Regions from separate parts of the Citrobacter sp. C1 genome, predicted to be linked through region 3. Evidence: predicted binding sites of a transcription regulator. Region 3 holds the regulator's gene; each other region holds the start of a gene.
The links. Region 3 encodes PhoB, which activates phosphate uptake and scavenging genes when phosphate is short. Its sites were predicted from a motif close to CTGTCATAAAACTGNCNNAT; they were not measured.

Region 1 (4,124 bases), 1.1 Mb from region 3:
ATCAGGTTGATAACACCTGGGCGCTCGCCTTTGCCTGGATGCGAACGAAAGGGCTGATGAAAAGCGGTAAACCTTGCTACGAAATATATTACAACGAAACCAATGCCGCGCATGATTATTATGTCTATGACATTTGCATCCCTTTGAATTAACGCCAGAAAAAAGCTATCTACACAGCAACGAATACGTTTATTCGCAACGCAATGGAGTTAATTTTTCATGAGAATTTCAATGCTCTTTCTGGCATGTTCACTGGCCGTCACGTCTTCCACGGTCTCTGCTCTGGAAGGTAATAAAATGATTATCTTTGGCGGGGAAATCTACAGCGCCGATCCAAATAATCCCTCTCCACAAGCCATCGCTATTGAAGGCAAAAAAATCATTGCCGTGGGAACGTTCAACGATGTGCTGAAGAAGGCCGGTTCTGATGCTATTCGCATTGATTTGCAGGGTAATTACCTGATGCCGGGGTTGATCGACAGCCACGCCCATGTTGCTGATGGCGGTTTTAAAACGATCACCGTCGAATTTCCTGAAGGGATGACAAAAGCGGCAGCGATTAGAGCGTTTGTCGATAAAAATAAGCGTAACCCTCAGCGCGATCTCCATGGCGTCCAGTTTTACAGCAATGTATCCCTGGATTACTGGGACAATATTAGCCTGCTGGATAGCGTATTTAATGCGCCAGAATATCAGGATACGCCGGTGGTGCTGGCTGGATCGGATGCCCATACCGGCTGGGTTAATAACGCCATGTTACGTAAAGCCAAGTTGGATCCCCAGGCCATTGCTGACGCTGGCAACAGTATAAGAACCAATGTTGGGCTAACCCCCAATGGAAAACTCAACGGCTTTGTCTCCGAAGGCGCATGGGATCGGGTGCTCGGTGCCATTCCTCCCGTCGATAACGACAAAATTGCGCAGTCGATTATCGCTGGATCAAAGGTGATGAACCGCTATGGTATCACCGCCTGGATGGAGCCGCTGAGCAACCTGCGCCCGCTGGCACCGTCATTTGATGCTCACCCGGGACGCAACGATGAAGGGCTACTTCCGGCGTACAGTTCTCTGGCGAAGGACGGAAAACTCACCGCCCACGTAACCGGTCTGGCATTGGTCAATATTAACGCTTCTCCAGCAGCCATTGATGACGTAGTGGCTATCAGGGATAAATATGCCGGAATACCCGATATCAAGCTGGCTGGGATTAAAATCTTTCAGGACGGAGTGATTGAATATCCGTCCCAGACGGCGAAGTTGAGTCAGTCATACCTGAATCGACTTGGCTACAGTGGTAGTAACTCGCTGGATAAAGTGACGTTCTGTTCGCTGGTGGCCAAAGCGGATGCCGAAAAATTGATTGCCCACTTTCATGCTATCGGCGATCGCGCCGTGCAGGAGTCACTGGATGCGGTTGCCTGTGCGCGCGAAAAGAATGGCAACAGCGGCATATTGCACAGCATTACCCACCTGGAAATCGTCAACCCGCAGAGCCTCCCTCAATTTCAGCAGTTGAACGTCGCAGCGTCTATGCAGTTGCTGTGGGCGGGTAAAGACGGTGCAACGACAACTCTGCTGGATGGCAAAGTGCCAGCGCCGTTACTCCAACACCTTTATCCTGCTGGCGATCTGTTCCGCCATCACGCGCTGATTGCGGGGGCCAGCGACTGGCCGGTATCTAGCCCCAACCCGCTGTTTGCCATTTACACGGCAGTTACGCGGATGGGGGAAGAGGGCGAACTGCCACCTGAGAGTGAAAAAATCAGCCGTGCCGCGATGCTACAGGCTTACACCCTGAATGCAGCAAAAGTTATTGGCCGCGATAAAGAAACGGGCTCAATTGCCGTAGGGAAAAGTGCTGACCTGGTGCTGTTCGATCGCAACCTTGAGAAAGTGAGTATTGAAAAGCTACGGGATGCCACGGTGCTTTGGACGATGTTTGCCGGAAAAAAAGTCTATAGCGGGAAGTAAACTGCTGCAGAAAGGCCACCGGGAGGTGGTCTTTTACATTACGATAGCCTGTTTTTTGAACCGTTAGAAAAGAAATACATCACGGCATTTTGATGAAAAATAGTCATCCTTGGCTACGCTTTTAAGTGTCATAAAAATAAAATTTTCGCGAAATGTTATTGTCATTAAATGCGTTAATAACTTGTTTTTGCAGTATTTTTTAAATTCTGTATTTCACTTTTTTTCATTGTCATAAAACTGTCATATTTCGTACATTTAACTGTCACCTGTTTGTCCTATTTTGCTCACAGTAGCAACTCAAACAATGATTTACGAAAACCGTGCAGGAGACATTATGAAAGTTATGCGTACCACTGTCGCAACTGTTGTCGCCGCGACCTTATCCATGAGCGCGTTCTCTGTATTTGCCGCAGCGAGCCTGACAGGTGCAGGTGCAACTTTTCCTGCGCCAGTGTATGCCAAATGGGCTGATACTTATCAGAAAGAGACCGGTAGTAAAGTCAACTACCAGGGTATCGGCTCCTCCGGTGGTGTAAAACAAATTACGGCAAATACCGTTGATTTCGGCGCTTCTGATGCACCGTTGTCTGATGAGAAACTGGCACAGGAAGGCCTGTTCCAGTTCCCGACCGTGATCGGCGGTGTCGTGCTGGCTGTAAATATCCCTGGCCTGAAATCCGGCGAACTGGTGCTGGATGGTAAGACCCTGGGTGATATCTACCTCGGCAAAATCAAGAAGTGGGATGATGAAGCCATCACCAAACTGAACCCAGGGCTGAAACTGCCTTCGCAGAACATCGCCGTTGTGCGTCGTGCTGATGGTTCCGGTACCTCTTTCGTGTTCACCAGCTACTTGGCAAAAGTGAACGAAGAGTGGAAATCTAAAATTGGTGCAGGCTCTACCGTTAACTGGCCAACCGGTCTGGGTGGTAAAGGTAACGACGGTATCGCCGCGTTCGTACAGCGTCTGCCAGGCTCCATTGGTTACGTTGAATATGCTTACGCTAAGCAGAACAACCTGGCCTATACCAAACTGATTTCTGCTGACGGTAAACCGGTAAGTCCGACCGAAGAAAACTTTGCAAATGCGGCAAAAGGCGCTGACTGGAGCAAAACCTTCGCCCAGGATCTGACTAACCAGAAAGGTGATGAGGCGTGGCCGATTACGTCCACCACATTCATCCTGGTTCACAAAGAGCAGAAGAAACCTGAGCAGGGCGTTGAAGTGCTGAAGTTCTTTGACTGGGCGTACAAAAATGGCGGTAAACAGGCTAATGACCTGGATTACGCCAGCCTGCCGGATAACGTGGTTGAGCAGATTCGTGCTGCATGGAAGACCAACGTGAAAGACAGCAGCGGTAAAGCACTGTACTAATAGAATATCTTTGACGAATTGGCGGATGGCGCTACGCTTATCCGCCCTACGGTTTCTACCGTAGGCCCAGAGTGTAGGCCGGATAAGCGTAGCGCCATCCGGCATGGGCAACTGAGTAAACGAGTTTAACTTAAAGAGTGATTTATGGCTGCAACCAAGCCTGCTTTTAATCCACCGGGTAAAAAGGGTGACATGATATTCAGCGTGCTGGTAAAACTGGCTGCGCTGATTGTGCTATTGATGTTGGGTGGCATTATTGTCTCTCTGATCATCTCCTCCTGGCCAAGCATTCAAAAATTTGGTTTCTCATTTTTGTGGACCAAAGAGTGGGATGCGCCAAACGATATCTACGGTGCGCTGGTACCGATTTACGGAACGCTGGTGACCTCGTTTATCGCCTTGCTGATCGCCGTTCCGGTGAGCTTCGGCATCGCTTTATTTTTGACTGAGTTAGCACCTAACTGGTTACGTCGCCCGCTGGGCATTGCAATTGAACTGCTGGCGGCGATCCCGAGTATTGTTTACGGCATGTGGGGCCTGTTTATTTTTGCCCCGCTGTTTGCTACCTACTTCCAGGAGCCGGTGGGTAACATCCTTTCCAACATTCCGTTTGTGGGTGCCCTGTTTGCGGGTCCGGCCTTTGGTATCGGTATTCTGGCAGCCGGTGTGATCCTGGCCATTATGATCATCCCGTACATTGCGGCGGTCATGCGCGATGTGTTCGAACAAACGCCGGTACTGATGAAAGAGTCAGCCTACGGCATCGGCTGTACTACCT
Region 2 (4,124 bases), 2.2 Mb from region 3:
TCTATTATCCCCCGTTACGCTTCAGTTCCATCTCTGCGTGATGGCGCTTTTCACCAAACATGACGACCACCAGCAGAATAACCGCCAGCACGCTGCCGCCAATCATCACCATAAAGCCACCGTCCCAGCCGAAGAAGTCAACGGTGTAACCGACAATGGCGCTCGCTGCCACAGAGCCGCCCAGGTAACCAAACAACCCGGTAAAGCCTGCCGCCGTACCCGCCGCTTTTTTCGGTGCCAGTTCCAGCGCGTGCAGACCAATCAGCATGACCGGACCGTAGATCAGGAAGCCGATGATAATCATACATGCCATATCAACGTTCGGATTGCCCGCCGGGTTCATCCAGTAAACGATCGTTGCAATGGTCACCAGCGTCATGAAGAACACGCCGGTTGCGCCACGGTTGCCACGGAAGACTTTATCCGACATCCAGCCACACAGCAGGGTGCCCGGGATACCCGCATACTCATACAGGAAGTAGGCCCAGGAGGATTTATCCAACGCGAAATGCTTCACTTCTTTCAGGTAGGTCGGCGACCAGTCGAGGATGCCGTAACGCAGTAAATAGACAAACACGTTGGCGATCGCGATGTACCACAGCAGTTTGTTTGGCAGCACGTACTGCATGAAGATCTGCTTCGCAGTCAGCTCTTCTTCGGCTTTTTCGCTGTAATCATCCGGATAGTCGTTCTTATACTCTTCAATCGGCGGTAAGCCACAAGACTGCGGCGTATCGCGCATCAGGGCAAAAGCAATCAGGGCGACAACAATCGCACCGAATGCCGGCATGTACAATGCCGCTTTCCAGTCGTTAAACCAGGCCATACCCAGCAGGAACAGCAGCGGAGGCAGACCACCACCGACGTTATGCGCGCAGTTCCACACGGACACAATACCGCCACGCTCTTTCTGCGACCACCAGTGCACCATGGTACGACCGCACGGCGGCCACCCCATCCCCTGGAACCAGCCACACAGGAACAGCAGCACAAACATCACCGCGATACTGGACGTCGCCCACGGCACAAAGCCCATGAACAACATCACCGCCGCCGCCAGAATCAGACCGGCAGGCAGGAAAACGCGCGGATTCGAGCGGTCCGAAATGGACCCCATGATAAATTTCGAAAAACCATAGGCAATGGAAATACCGGATAACGCAAAACCCAGATCGCCACGGGAGAAACCCTGCTCAACCAGATACGGCATAGCCAGGGCAAAGTTCTTACGTACCAGATAGTACGCCGCATAACCAAAAAATATCCCCAAGAAAATCTGCCAGCGCAATCGACGATAGGTGGGATCGATTTCCGCTGCAGGTAAGCGCGCCGTATGTGACGCGGGTTTAAAAATGCTCAACATAGTATGTAGCCTCCGTGGCCGTCTTTTGTTCGAAGGAAACACTGTAAGTACGTCATCACGACGCAACCTCCCCCAGTGTGGCCGCGATGTTAAGGAAAGATTCAGCACAAAAATGTGAAACACAGCACAGATTGTTACAGATTTATGACAAATGTTCATAAAGGCGCACGAAATCACGTTTCATTTTCGAATAATGAGCGATTATGCGCGAAATCAAACAATCCATGTTTTTTATGTGGCTAAATGATAAAAAAACGAACTGTGAGGAAAAACAATGAAAACTCGCGACTCGCAAACAAGTGACGTGATTATCATTGGTGGGGGAGCAACAGGTGCCGGGATCGCACGCGACTGTGCTCTGCGCGGATTGCGCGTCATCTTAGTAGAACGCCACGATATCGCTACCGGCGCAACGGGACGTAACCACGGCCTGCTGCACAGCGGTGCGCGCTATGCCGTCACTGACGCAGAATCTGCGCGTGAATGTATTAGCGAAAACCAAATTCTGAAACGTATCGCCCGCCACTGCGTAGAGCCTACGGACGGTCTGTTTATCACACTGCCGGAAGATGAACTCTCCTTCCAGGCCACCTTTATTCGTGCCTGCGAAGATGCGGGCATTCGTGCAGAAGCGATCGACCCTCAACAAGCGCGCATTATCGAGCCCGCGGTGAACCCGCAGTTGATTGGCGCAGTCAAAGTGCCAGACGGTACCGTGGATCCTTTCCGTTTAACCGCTGCCAACATGCTGGATGCCCGAGAGCATGGCGCGGTCATTCTGACGGCCCATGAAGTGACCGGGCTGATTCGTGAAGGTGCAACCGTCTGCGGCGTGAACGTTCGCAATCATCTCACCGGCGAGATGCAGTCCCTGCATGCGCCGGTGGTGGTGAACGCTGCCGGGATCTGGGGCCAGCGGATCGCGGAATATGCCGATCTGAGCATCCGCATGTTCCCGGCAAAAGGCTCGTTGTTGATCATGGATCATCGCATTAACCAGCATGTCATCAACCGCTGCCGTAAACCGTCGGATGCCGACATTCTGGTGCCTGGTGACACCATCTCGCTGATCGGCACCACCTCGCAACATATTGATTACGATGATATCGACAGCAACCGCGTCACCGCTGAAGAGGTGGATATCCTGCTGCGTGAAGGGGAGAAGCTGGCGCCGATTATGGCGAAAACGCGCATTTTGCGCGCCTACTCCGGCGTGCGTCCGCTGGTGGCCAGCGACAATGATCCAAGCGGTCGTAACGTCAGCCGCGGCATTGTGTTGTTCGATCATGCTGAACGCGACGGTCTGGATGGCTTTATCACCATTACCGGCGGCAAACTGATGACCTACCGCCTGATGGCTGAATGGGCCACCGACGCCGTCTGCCGCAAGCTGGGCAACACTCGCCCTTGCACCACGGCGGACGTCGCGCTGCCAGGTTCGCAGGAATCAACCGAGCACACGCTTAAGCGCGTGATCTCGTTGCCCGCACCGCTACGCGGCTCGGCAGTCTACCGTCACGGCGATCGCACCCCGGTCTGGCTGAGCGAAGGTCGTCAGCATCGCAGCCTGGTCTGCGAGTGCGAGGCGGTCACCGCAGGCGAAGTCCAATACGCCGTGGAAAATTTAACCGTCAACAGCCTGCTGGACTTGCGCCGCCGTACTCGCGTCGGGATGGGGACATGCCAGGGCGAACTGTGTGCCTGTCGCGCCGCAGGTTTACTGCAACGTTTTAATGTTACCACCGCCGCGCAGTCCATCACCCAGCTCTCCGAGTTTCTCAACGAACGCTGGAAAGGCGTGCAGCCGATTGCCTGGGGAGACGCACTGCGCGAAAGCGAGTTCACGCGCTGGGTGTATCAGGGGTTATGCGGTCTGGAAAAGGAGCACCAGGATGAAATTTGATACCGTCATTATCGGCGGCGGTCTCGCCGGACTGCTGTGCGGTCTGCAACTACAAAAAAGCGGATTACGCTGCGCGATTGTTACCCGTGGCCAAAGCGCCCTGCATTTTTCCTCCGGCTCGCTGGATTTACTCAGCACGCTGCCGGATGGACAGCCGGTGAGCGATATCGAGGCAGGCCTGAACGCACTGCGCACTCAGGCCCCCTTGCACCCTTATAGCCTTATCGGTACGCAAAACGTCCTGTCACTGGCGCAGCAGGCGCAAACCCTGTTGAAAGAATCCGGTGCCCAGTTGCAGGGCGAGGTGCATCAGGTACATCAGCGCGTAACGCCGCTGGGGACCTTGCGCTCAACCTGGCTCAGTTCGCCGGAAGTACCGGTCTGGCCGCTGTCTGCTCAGCGTATCTGCGTGGTGGGCATCAGCGGGTTACTGGATTTTCAGGCACACCTCGCGGCGGCCTCGCTGAGCCAGCGTAACCTCAGCGTCGACACCGCAGAAATCGAGCTGCCGGAACTGGATGTTCTGCGCGACAACCCCACCGAGTTTCGCGCGGTTAACATCGCACGCCTGCTGGATAACGAAGATAAATGGCCACTGCTCTGTGACGCGTTGCTGCCAATAGCAAAAACTTGCGACATGATTATTATGCCAGCCTGCTTCGGTCTCGCCGATTCCCGGCTCTGGCAGTGGCTCAATGAGCGTCTGCCCTGCTCGCTGATGTTGTTACCCACCTTACCGCCTTCTGTTCTCGGCATGCGCCTGCACAATCAATTACAGCGTCAGTTTGTACGCCAGGGCGGCGTGTGGATGCCCGGTGACGAGGTGAAAAAAGTCACCTGTCAGGACGGTGTGGTAAA
Region 3 (4,124 bases):
AAAGGCTCTGCCGTAAAATCGACTTTCCATTCCCCTTTCAGGGAGTTGAGGTTTTTCAGGCGCAGGCTAAGAATTTTCATGCGTCAGCCTCCCCGGCAAGCGTCTGTAACGTGTCATTAAACAGCTGATTAAGACGTTCCCGCCTCGGCGCTTCCAGTTCCTCCAGCGCCAGACGGCGGTCAAAGACTTCCGTCACGCTCAGTTCGCTCAGCGTTTCACGCCGCTCATTGGCCATAATACGCTCGCGCTGCTCCCGACTGCGGCGCACCAGCAGAACCTCTACCGGCAGGTCTTCCGTCAACGCCTGAATTTTGCGCTGCATGTCGTGCAGGTAATCGTCGGTGGTGATTTCAATATCTAACCAGACGGGCGTTTGCAGCTCTACATCGCGCCATTGCTCAAGCTGGGCGGTAATGGCGGCTAAATCGCCTTTCAATACTGCCAGCGGCTGCGTGACCGGTACGGTGAGATTGTCGACGGTATGTAGCTTGCCGTCTTCGAAGCTCACCAGATGCACGCCTTTGCTTTTGCCACATTCGTCAAAACTGAGGGCAATCGGCGAGCCACAGTAGCGAATATGTTCTGTTCCGCCGATGACCTGCGCCCGGTGAATATGTCCCAACGCGATGTAATCTGCTGGCGGGAAATTCTGCGCCGGAAAGGCATCCAGTGTGCCAATATAAATGTCACGTACCGCGTCACTTTTGCTGGCACCGACGGTCGTCAGGTGCCCGGTTGCAATGATCGGCAGGTTGCGTTCACCGCGCAGTTCACAGGCGTCCAGGTACTGCTGCTGGTAATAGTCGGTAATTGCCCCCAGCAAATGCTGTTGTTTTTCGCTGCCGGTGAGTCCCGCCTGGCTGGTGATGATGTCGCGTGGGCGTAAAAAGGGAATCGGGCACAGCACGGCGCCTGGCGTGCCGTCGCGGCGTTTCAGTATTTGCGGTCCATGGCCTGCGCTGGCGACCACCGTGGTGTTCAGAAACGCCAAAATATCGCGTGATTCATTAAGCGTGGCGACCGAGTCATGGTTGCCTGCCAGCACCACCAGGTGGCAGCCTGTTTGCTGCAAATTGACGACAAAGCGGTTGTAAATCTCGCGGGCATAGCTCGGCGGTGAGCCGGTATCAAAAATATCGCCTGCCACAATAATGGCATCCACCTGATGGGATTGTGCGGTCTCCAGCAGCCAGTCAAGAAAGGCCTGATGCTCGGCGGCGCGGCTCTTGCTGTAGAAGTTTTGGCCCAGATGCCAGTCTGAGGTATGAAGGATGCGCATACGAGTTCCATGACGAAAAAGCAATGAGGGGGATTATACCCTTGCAATGGCGTGAATATCTTGTTTCCGGGCTGTCATAATTCAACAACATTGGTTAAGCCTGGACTATCTTTTTCATAAATCTGTCATAAATCTGACGCATAATGGCGGCGTATAGAGGGTATGAACGATTAAATTAAAACAGGGCAAATCATGGCGAGACGTATTCTGGTCGTAGAAGATGAAGCTCCAATTCGTGAAATGGTCTGCTTCGTGCTCGAGCAAAACGGGTTCCAACCTGTAGAAGCCGAAGACTATGACAGTGCGGTGAATCAACTCAATGAACCCTGGCCGGATCTTATCCTGCTTGACTGGATGCTTCCCGGTGGCTCGGGGTTACAGTTCATTAAACACCTCAAACGTGAAGCGATGACGCGGGACATCCCGGTGATGATGCTGACGGCAAGAGGTGATGAAGAAGATCGCGTACGTGGGCTGGAAACCGGTGCGGATGACTATATCACCAAGCCGTTTTCGCCGAAGGAGCTGGTGGCGCGCATTAAAGCCGTACTGCGTCGTATTTCACCAATGGCGGTTGAAGAAGTTATTGAGATGCAGGGGCTGAGCCTTGATCCCACCTCGCATCGTGTAATGACCGGCGAAGAACCGCTGGATATGGGGCCAACTGAGTTCAAACTGCTGCATTTCTTTATGACTCATCCTGAGCGCGTCTACAGCCGCGAACAACTACTTAATCATGTCTGGGGCACCAACGTGTACGTAGAAGACCGGACGGTTGACGTGCATATCCGCCGCTTGCGTAAGGCGCTGGAGCACAGCGGCCACGATCGCATGGTGCAGACGGTACGCGGAACGGGATACCGTTTTTCAACCCGCTTCTGACCGGCACGGAAAATAGCCCATTAGATCAAGTTGTATAGGGAGTGCGACGTTTGCTGGAACGATTGTCATGGAAAAGGCTGGTACTGGAGCTGATACTTTGCTGCATTCCGGCTTTTATCCTTAGTGCTTTTTTCGGTTATCTGCCGTGGTTTTTACTGGCATCGGTAACGGGTCTGCTTATCTGGCATTTCTGGAATTTACTGCGTTTGTCCTGGTGGCTGTGGGTCGACAGGAGTATGACGCCTCCGCCGGGGCGGGGCAGTTGGGAACCGCTGCTTTACGGCCTGCATCAAATGCAACTGCGTAACAAAAAACGCCGCCGCGAACTGGGTAATCTGATTAAGCGTTTTCGCAGCGGGGCTGAATCGCTGCCTGATGCGGTGGTACTGACCACCGAAGAGGGTGGGATTTTCTGGTGTAACGGCCTGGCACAGCAGGTTCTGGGACTGCGTTGGCCGGACGATAGTGGGCAAAATATTCTTAACCTGCTTCGCTACCCGGAATTTACCTCATACCTGAAAACGCGCGACTTTAGTCGGCCAATTAATTTGGTACTTAATACCGGGCGGCATCTGGAAATTAGGGTGATGCCGTATACCGACAAGCAGTTGCTGATGGTGGCGCGCGATGTCACGCAGATGCACCAACTGGAAGGCGCGCGGCGTAATTTCTTTGCCAACGCCAGCCACGAGTTGCGTACGCCGCTGACGGTGCTGCAAGGTTATCTGGAGATGATGCAGGAGCATCCCCTGGAAGGGGCAACGCGAGAGAAAGCGCTGGATACCATGCGTGAGCAAACGCAGCGTATGGAAGGGCTGGTGAAACAGCTGCTGACGCTATCGAAAATAGAAGCCGCACCGACACTGCCGCAGAATGAAAAAGTGGATGTGCCGATGATACTGCGCGTGGCTGAGCACGAAGCACAAACGCTGAGCCAGAATAAACACACGTTTACCTTCGACGTGGATAATCGCCTGAGCGTGATGGGTAACGAGGAGCAACTGCGTAGCGCAATCTCGAATCTTATCTATAACGCGGTGAACCATACGCCGGCGGGAACGCACATCACCGTGCGCTGGCAGCGGGCGACGGCGGGAGCCGAGTTCAGCGTCGAAGATAATGGGCCAGGGATTGCGCCTGAGCACATTCCTCGTTTGACCGAGCGTTTCTACCGCGTGGATAAAGCGCGATCGCGGCAAACGGGCGGTAGCGGGCTGGGGCTGGCTATTGTGAAGCATGCTTTAAATCATCACGACAGCCGATTGAATATCGAGAGTACGCCGGGCAAAGGGACGCGGTTTAGCTTTGTGCTAGCGGAACGTTTACTTGCCAAAAGTAACGATTGAGGCGTATCCGTAAGATTATCTTTCCAAAAGCCAGCGAAAGCTGGCTTTTTTACGCGGGTCAATACAGTCATCCTGAATTTTACGACGTCTGATTGTTTTTTGTTCGCATTATTACCCATACCTTTTTCCCGGAAATGGTGTTTTGTTCTAACTGGATTTTTCATATCGCTATATTGTTCTGGTTTTTAGATCCCACCTTGCTTTAAAACGTTATAAGCGTTTAAATTGCGCACCATGTGCTGTCATACCGACTGCATTTACGCGGTAAATCGAAAAACTATTCTTCGCCGCGCCCGGCTGGGAGAATTTCCCGCTGGAATTGATTAAAAATGCCGCTGTATCGTCCCAAAAGGGAAGGGCAAAAATTTAACCTTTACAACACCACATTCACATCCACAGGCTGTAAGACTTTATGACCCATCAGTTAAAATCGCGCGATATCATCGCACTGGGATTTATGACATTTGCACTGTTTGTAGGTGCAGGTAACATTATTTTCCCCCCAATGGTTGGTTTGCAGGCCGGCGAACACGTCTGGACTGCGGCTTTTGGCTTTCTGATTACCGCTGTTGGCCTGCCGGTGCTCACCGTTGTGGCGCTGGCGAAAGTCGGCGGTG

Region 1: the regulator PhoB is predicted to act here: its motif matches at 2,198-2,217, upstream of pstS (phosphate ABC transporter substrate-binding protein PstS).
Region 2: the regulator PhoB is predicted to act here: its motif matches at 1,495-1,514, upstream of glpT (glycerol-3-phosphate transporter).

The regions. Positions count from the first base shown of each region.
Region 1 is NZ_CP115035.1:5,017,772-5,021,895, forward strand. It holds gene IB214_RS23975 (AraC family transcriptional regulator) at 1-152, shown strand, start outside; gene IB214_RS23980 (amidohydrolase) at 220-1,971, shown strand; gene pstS (phosphate ABC transporter substrate-binding protein PstS) at 2,306-3,346, shown strand; gene pstC (phosphate ABC transporter permease PstC) at 3,491-4,124, shown strand, end outside.
Region 2 is NZ_CP115035.1:1,699,639-1,703,762, reverse strand. It holds gene glpQ (glycerophosphodiester phosphodiesterase) at 1-1, opposite strand, end outside; gene glpT (glycerol-3-phosphate transporter) at 5-1,363, opposite strand; gene glpA (anaerobic glycerol-3-phosphate dehydrogenase subunit A) at 1,638-3,266, shown strand; gene glpB (glycerol-3-phosphate dehydrogenase subunit GlpB) at 3,256-4,124, shown strand, end outside.
Region 3 is NZ_CP115035.1:3,880,530-3,884,653, reverse strand. It holds gene sbcC (exonuclease subunit SbcC) at 1-80, opposite strand, end outside; gene sbcD (exonuclease subunit SbcD) at 77-1,279, opposite strand; gene phoB (phosphate response regulator transcription factor PhoB) at 1,472-2,161, shown strand; gene phoR (phosphate regulon sensor histidine kinase PhoR) at 2,212-3,507, shown strand; gene brnQ (branched-chain amino acid transporter carrier protein BrnQ) at 3,920-4,124, shown strand, end outside.